3 regions of the Arthrobacter sp. JUb119 genome follow, and region 2 is predicted to be linked to each of the others. Evidence: riboswitches for the same ligand, from Rfam matches in the RefSeq annotation. Region 2 holds a riboswitch; each other region holds the start of a gene.
The links. Region 2 has a riboswitch for thiamine pyrophosphate ahead of thiM (hydroxyethylthiazole kinase). Riboswitches for the same ligand answer to the same signal wherever they lie in the genome.

Region 1 (2,196 bases), on a different contig from region 2:
TTGCGCCCAGCGGAGCCAGCAGCACGCCGTGCCGGGAGTACCCGGTGCAGAGCAGCAGCCCTGGATCAAGGCGTCCAAGCAGCGGCCGGTCATCTGGCGTGGCGGGACGTGCCCGGGCCGTTGCCTCGTTCAGCGTGCAGTCGCTGATGCCGGGGACCAGCTTTCTCGCGTTGTCCAGCAGCAGGTGCATCGCGCCAATGTTCACCGCTTGTTGCCGGTCTTCACGGACGCTGGCGCCAAGGACGAGGCTGCCGTCCCTTCTCGGCACCAGATACACCTGTTCCCGGTGCACGAGGCCGCGGATGGTGCGGGTGATGAGCGGCGGGCCTGCTGGTCCCTGGATCCGGAGGATGTCCCCGTAGACCGGGCGCAGCGGAAGTTCGTTCAAGCCATCGAGGGTGCCAAGACCGGTGGCCACGATGGTCTGCTCCGCTTCGAGGATTCGGCCCGATGCGGTCCGCACAGCGGTGGTCCGCTTCCCGTCGGTCACCAGTGCCTGCGCCCGTTCCTCGACCAGGTGCGGACGCAGATGCTCCAACAGGATCTTGACGATGGATCGAGGGTCGACCTGGTGGTCATCTTGGCACAGGACCGCGCCAGCAATATTGGCGGCCAAGGCTGGTTCGAGCTTGCGGGCTTGGCTGGGCAGCAGCTTTTGCGCTGACAGGCCGAGGGATATCTGCAGTTCGGCCAGCTCGTGCAGGGCTTCGCGGTCCGCAGGCTCTGCGGCGACAACGAGCGTGGAGTTCTGCAAGTAGTCCGGGCGTTGCCCGGTGGCCGATGCGATGCGCTCGATGAACTGCGGATAGGCGGCATTCGAGGCGGCAAGCAGCTGGTGCAACGGGCCATTGCCCCAGACCGTTTCAGCTGCCGGGGCCAGCATTCCTGCTGCCGCGTAGCTTGCACCTTGGCCGGGTGCCGGATCGATGAGGGTGACGGTGTGTGCGCGTGATTCCAGCTCGAACGCGACGGCCAGGCCGATTATCCCGGCGCCAACAATGTTGACATGCACAAGGGCACGCTTCCTTCCTACGGCGGCATGACCCGCATCAGGTGTAGCGGTCGGCTCGGTGCCCTCTCAGCCTGGTCGATTCAGGCTCCCGCGGATTACAGCGATTATAAGCATGATGCAGCTCATAAAGTCGAACTTCATTGAAAGCAGTTCCGTCATCTTCTGTGATGTACTTGCTGACATGGCATTCCATGACTTCCCTATCGTGCTTCCCCAAGGTTCTGCGCTATCCAGCACCATCATCTCGTTGGAGCAAGAACTCTTGGAATCCAGCCAACGCCATAGCCAGGAGCAATTGCAGCGGCGCTTGCATCCTCGGTTCGCCGAGGTGGGAGCCAGCGGGCGAGTCTATGATCGCGAGGCCATCATTGCCCAGCTGGCCCGGGAGCCGGCACGGGATGCCGGGGCGTTGAAAGTCGAAAGCCCGGTGGCTCTCCAGCTTTCAGACCAGCTGGTGCTGCTGCGCTGGAAGCTGCTCGCCGGTTCCCCCAGCGAACGCAGTTCACTGTGGATCCATGAGCAGGGCCGCTGGCAGCTGCTCTTCCACCAGGGCACGGCCGCCGCTCATCCGCAGCCATCTGCAGGACCGGAGGAAGCCGTGCATGCCGACGGTGAATTCGCGGTGCGCCGGCTGCGCCTTTCGGATGCCGAAGCGGTCTACGAGGCATTTTCCTCGAACCCCGACATGTTGCGCCAAGGCGACGCCGATTCCCCGCAAAAGGCTGAGTCGTATGTTCGCGCACTGCTGGAGGCCGGGGAACGCCAGCAGGCGTTGGCCGTCGCATATCGGGATCGGCTGGTGGGACTGGTGTGCGGTACGGTAGACCCGGCCAATCGGAACGCGTGGATTTGGTATTGGATGAACCAGAATTACCGGGGCCGGTCGCTGGCCACCCGCGCCGTGGCAACCTTGGTGGATTACCTGTTCGACGAGCTGGGACTGTACCGCTTGGAGCTGGGATTGCGGGCAAATAATCCCGGGTCGAAGCATGTGGCAGAAAGCAACGGCTTCCTGCACGAAGGTATCGAACGGGGCAAATTCCTGGTTGCCGGAGAACGCATCGATGTGCACACCTACGCACGGTTGCGTACCGATGGCGGCTCTGCGGTCATGCCCTTGCCGTGGGGCACGCAGCAGTAGCTTGGCGGGCATCAAAAAAGTCGCGGAATCCGGTCTTGGATTC
Region 2 (2,196 bases):
TGGTCCTACATCGCCGCTGGCTTGCTGTTTGCCACCAGCACCTATTTTCTGCTCGATCCGCCGCTGGACTATTTGTGGGGCTTCGTGCCTCCAGGCAAGACAATGGTTGCAGGCTTGATCCTGCTGTTGCTGGCAACCCATCTTGGATTCGTCTGGTTCTCCCGCCGGGCAATTATTCCCTGGGCTGTCTCGTCGGCCGAAGAAATCTGGTACCGCAAGGTCCTGGAACTGCGTTCAATGCGTGTTAACACCAGTGCAGTGGTAGCCATGCTGCTCATTGGCTACGGATTCCCGGCCGGGCTGGGACTCTTTGCATTGCTCATCTTCGTTGTCCCAGCAGTCATTTTCCTAGAGCGCCCCGGTAGCGCCTTCGTGCGGGAACATCAGCCGGCAGCTACTTCATGAGCACGCAGATCAGTGTTGACCTCCAAGCAGCTACCCCGCCCTATGAGCAGATCCGCTCGCAGATTGCTTCACTGATCTCCTTGGGAGATCTGCCCTCGGGGAGCAAGCTGCCTACTGTGCGTGCGCTGGCCACGGACCTCGGCGTCGCTGCCGGTACAGTGGCGCGCGCCTACAAGGAGCTGGAAGCCGAAGAGCTGATCACCTCCCGGCGCCGTGCCGGCACAGTGGTCAACGAGCGGCCGCAGCCGGTGGATACCAGTGAAGATCTCCTGGCCGCCGTGGATCACCTCTGGGCGTTGGCGGCCGCGCAGAAGGTGGATGCGGCCACGCTCAAGGCCTTGGTGGCGCGGCGCGAGCGTAAGTAACTTGTCCTCGGAACCGGTTGTGCGTACGCTCTATGGCAGTGACACGGGGTGTCGGATCAACCGACTGAGATAAGACCCGTAGAACCTGATCTAGTTCACGCTAGCGGAGGGATGTCGCATGGCTTTGCATGCAGTTGCCCAAAAATACCGGCAACAATCACCTTTGGTTTTTTGCCTGACCAATACCGTCGTATCCAATTTCACCGCCAATGTCCTGCTGGCATCCGGGGCTTCCCCGGCCATGACGGATCTGCCCGGAGAGGCCGGCCCATTCGCACAGGCAGCTTCAGCCGTATTGGTGAATTTGGGAACTCCAAGCACTGAACAGCTGACCGCCATGGAAGAAGCTGTGCAGTCGGCGAGCGCTGCAGGCACCCCCTGGGTCCTGGATCCAGTGGCAGTGGGAGCGCTTCCGGTGCGCACGGAGTTTGCCCGGCGCATTGTCCGGCAACGCCCGACCCTGATTCGCGGCAACGCCTCGGAAATCCTGGCCCTGGCCGGCCGGCAATCTGCTTCGCGCGGTGTCGATGCCTTGGATGAGGTTTCTGCCGCCTTGGCGGCGGGACGCGAACTGGCCACGGAAAACGACTGCGTAGTGGCCATTTCCGGCCAGGCTGACGCCATCATCGACGCCACGCGTACCGTCTTGGTGCAAACCAACGGAATTGGCTTGACCCAGATGACAGGTGGCGGCTGCGCCTTGGGCGCGGTCTGCGCCGGAATGGTTGCGGTCCACGATGACCCGTTCGAGGCCACCATCGCAGCCCACGGTTTCTATGGCCTGGCCGCGGAAAAGGCCCTGGCTGGCAGCTCCGGTCCGGGCAGCTTCGCAGTTGCCTTCCTTGATGCGCTGTCGGCTGCCGATCCCGGGGAACTGAAAACTTTGAAGTACGAGGAATTGAACCATGCATAATTACGGCGCTTATCTAGTAGCCAACACTGCCAGCTGCACCCCACGCAGCACCCTGGAAGTTATCGAGGGCGCCGTCGCCGGAGGGATCGGGTGGATCCAGCTGCGCGCCAAGGATGAAAGCGCCCGGGAATTCTTCGAGCTGGCCTGCGCGGCTGCCAAGCTCACCGAGGGCAAAGCCCAGTTGCTGATCAATGACCGCATTGACGTCTACCTCGCGGCACGGGCTGCTGGCGCAGCAGTGAACGGCATCCATATCGGGCAAAAAGATGTGCCGGTACAGCTGGCTCGCCAGATCATTGGCGAGGGCATCATCGGCTTGAGTGCTTCCAGCGATGAGCAATTGGCCCAGGCGAACAAGGACGCCTCGGTGATCGACTACCTCGGTGTAGGAGCCATCCGCGCCACTCCGACGAAAAAAGACCATCCTGTTCCCCTGGGGCTGGACGGCTTTGCGCGAGCCGCTGCCTTGGCCAAGCTGCCCTGCGTAGCGATCGGCGCAATTACCCAAGACGA
Region 3 (2,196 bases), on a different contig from region 2:
GGTGACGTAGCAGAGCATCGCGGTCCCGTACCGTGCGATCTCCGTGGCGCCAATGGCGCTGGTGATGTGGTCGTAGCCCGGGGCGATGTCGGTGACCAGCGGGCCCAGGGTATAGAACGGCGCCCCGTCGCACAGCTGCTGCTGGCGTTCCACATTCTCGCGCACCAGATGGAACGGGATATGCCCCGGGCCTTCGACCATCACCTGCACATCGTACTTCCAGGCGCGCTTGGTCAGCTCGGCCAGGGTGTCCAGCTCGGCGAACTGGGCGGCGTCGTTCGCATCTGCGATGGAGCCCGGGCGCAGCCCGTCGCCCAGCGAGAAGGCCACGTCGTACTGCGCGAAGATCTCGCACAGCTGATCGAAGTGGGTGTAGAGGAAATTCTCCTGGTGGTGCGCCAAGCACCAGCCGGCCATGATGGACCCGCCACGCGAGACCATGCCGGTGACCCGGTTGGCGGTCAGCGGGATGTAGCGCAGCAGCACCCCGGCGTGGATGGTCATGTAGTCCACGCCCTGCTCGCACTGCTCAATGACGGTGTCGCGGAAGATCTCCCAGGTCAGTTCGTTGGCTTCGCCGTTGACCTTCTCCAACGCCTGGTAGATCGGCACGGTGCCGATGGGGACCGGGGAGTTGCGGATGATCCACTCGCGGGTGGTGTGGATGTCATCTCCGGTGGACAGGTCCATTACCGTGTCCGCGCCCCATTTGGCCGCCCACTGGAGCTTGGAGACTTCTTCTGCGATGGAGCTGGTCACCGCCGAGTTGCCGATATTCGCATTGATCTTGACCAGGAACGCCTTGCCGATGATCATCGGCTCGGATTCCGGGTGGTTGATGTTCGCCGGGATGATGGCTCGCCCGGCCGCGAGCTCGCTGCGCACCAGCTCGACATCGCATTCCTCGCGCAGGGCCACATAGCGCATTTCCGGGGTGATGATCCCGGCACGCGCATAGTGCATCTGCGTCACGCGGGCTCCGCCAACGGCCCGCAGTGGCGGGGCTGAGCGTCCGGCCCATTCCGCGCTGGCCGTGCCGCGGCGGACCGCTGAGCGTCCGTCGTCGTGCAGGTTGCGTTCGCGGCCTGCATAGGTTTCCACGTCCCCGCGTTCCAGGATCCACCGCTCGCGGAAGGGTTGCAGGCCTTGGGTGGGCTCGCTTCCCGGTCCGCTGGTGCGATATACCGCCAGCGGCTCGTTGGGCTGTCCATTGGGGGAGTCTGCCAATTGGATCTGCGTGACGGGAACAGAAATTCCCGCAGATTCACGGTAGGCAAGGGTGTGGGCAGGGTGCTGTTCAATTTGTTCCACTGGGGAAACTCACTTCCTTCGCCGGCATTACCCGGACAGGTTCAACGGTCGCGGACGGCGATAGCCCGATCTCAGCCCTTGCCAGGGCACCCGTGTGGTCGCGAACAACTTAGCACGCTTGCGAGGAGAAAACGCAAACCCAGTGGTCAGGGCCTGACATCAAGGAAGTGGGAAGGGCCGGCTGTGGCGGGCCAGGATGCTTTTCATTGGCCGGAGACTCTTGCCGGGGGCACCTGGAATCCGGGGCGCAAGACGCGGCCGATAGCCGGTGCTGCAGCTTGGGGTGCGCCTTGGGCCATGCTCGCAGTGGCTACACGGCATCTGCGGGATAAACGAAAAGAGAGGCAATCTGGAACCAGATTGCCTCTCTTATTTCGAGCCCCCTGCCGGAATCGATCCGGCGACCTCGTTCTTACCAAGAACGCGCTCTACCACTGAGCTAAGGGGGCAACAGGTAAATACTTTACACAGGTTTTTGAGGTTTGCAAAATCCGTCGGGAATTTGTTGCTGAGGTCACAATATTCCTACTCAAGACCGGAATGGGCGGCAAGGAGCTGTTGCCTTCCTGGCGGTTTCCAGCACCCCGGTTCACGGCCCGGGATCCAGCTGCCGGGCACCGGAGCCGTGCCTGGGCGCCTAGGTGGATCGGGTGTTGCCCAAGTGCCGCTCGGTCAGGGGTTCTGGAGTGGGAAAAGGTGTCAGCGTTCCGAAGTTCCAAGCGGGGTAATTCGATGCTTGGCCACCGGGGATGATCCGCGGGATTCTATCCTGCGCGTCATGGCAAATCCGCGATTGACCGCGAGGAGCACTCTCGTGAGCATCGTCACCAGGGCACTTTTTGTCCCACCCTTCGTCCCCGGGGTAGCGAGTAAGAGGATAAATAG

Region 1: another riboswitch for thiamine pyrophosphate. It lies ahead of thiO (glycine oxidase ThiO); the one in region 2 lies ahead of thiM (hydroxyethylthiazole kinase).
Region 3: another riboswitch for thiamine pyrophosphate. It lies ahead of thiC (phosphomethylpyrimidine synthase ThiC); the one in region 2 lies ahead of thiM (hydroxyethylthiazole kinase).

What each region holds. Positions count from the first base shown of each region.
Region 1 covers NZ_JANUFE010000001.1:278,398-280,593, reverse strand. The annotation lists gene thiO (glycine oxidase ThiO) at 1-1,012, opposite strand, end outside; TPP riboswitch at 1,010-1,114, opposite strand; gene M2368_RS01410 (GNAT family N-acetyltransferase) at 1,194-2,153, shown strand.
Region 2 covers NZ_JANUFE010000005.1:317,828-320,023, reverse strand. The annotation lists gene M2368_RS14715 (hypothetical protein) at 1-405, shown strand, start outside; gene M2368_RS14710 (GntR family transcriptional regulator) at 402-770, shown strand; TPP riboswitch at 805-899, shown strand; gene thiM (hydroxyethylthiazole kinase) at 889-1,683, shown strand; gene thiE (thiamine phosphate synthase) at 1,676-2,196, shown strand, end outside.
Region 3 covers NZ_JANUFE010000001.1:90,303-92,498, forward strand. The annotation lists gene thiC (phosphomethylpyrimidine synthase ThiC) at 1-1,311, opposite strand, end outside; TPP riboswitch at 1,308-1,415, opposite strand; tRNA gene M2368_RS00445 (tRNA-Thr) at 1,689-1,760, opposite strand.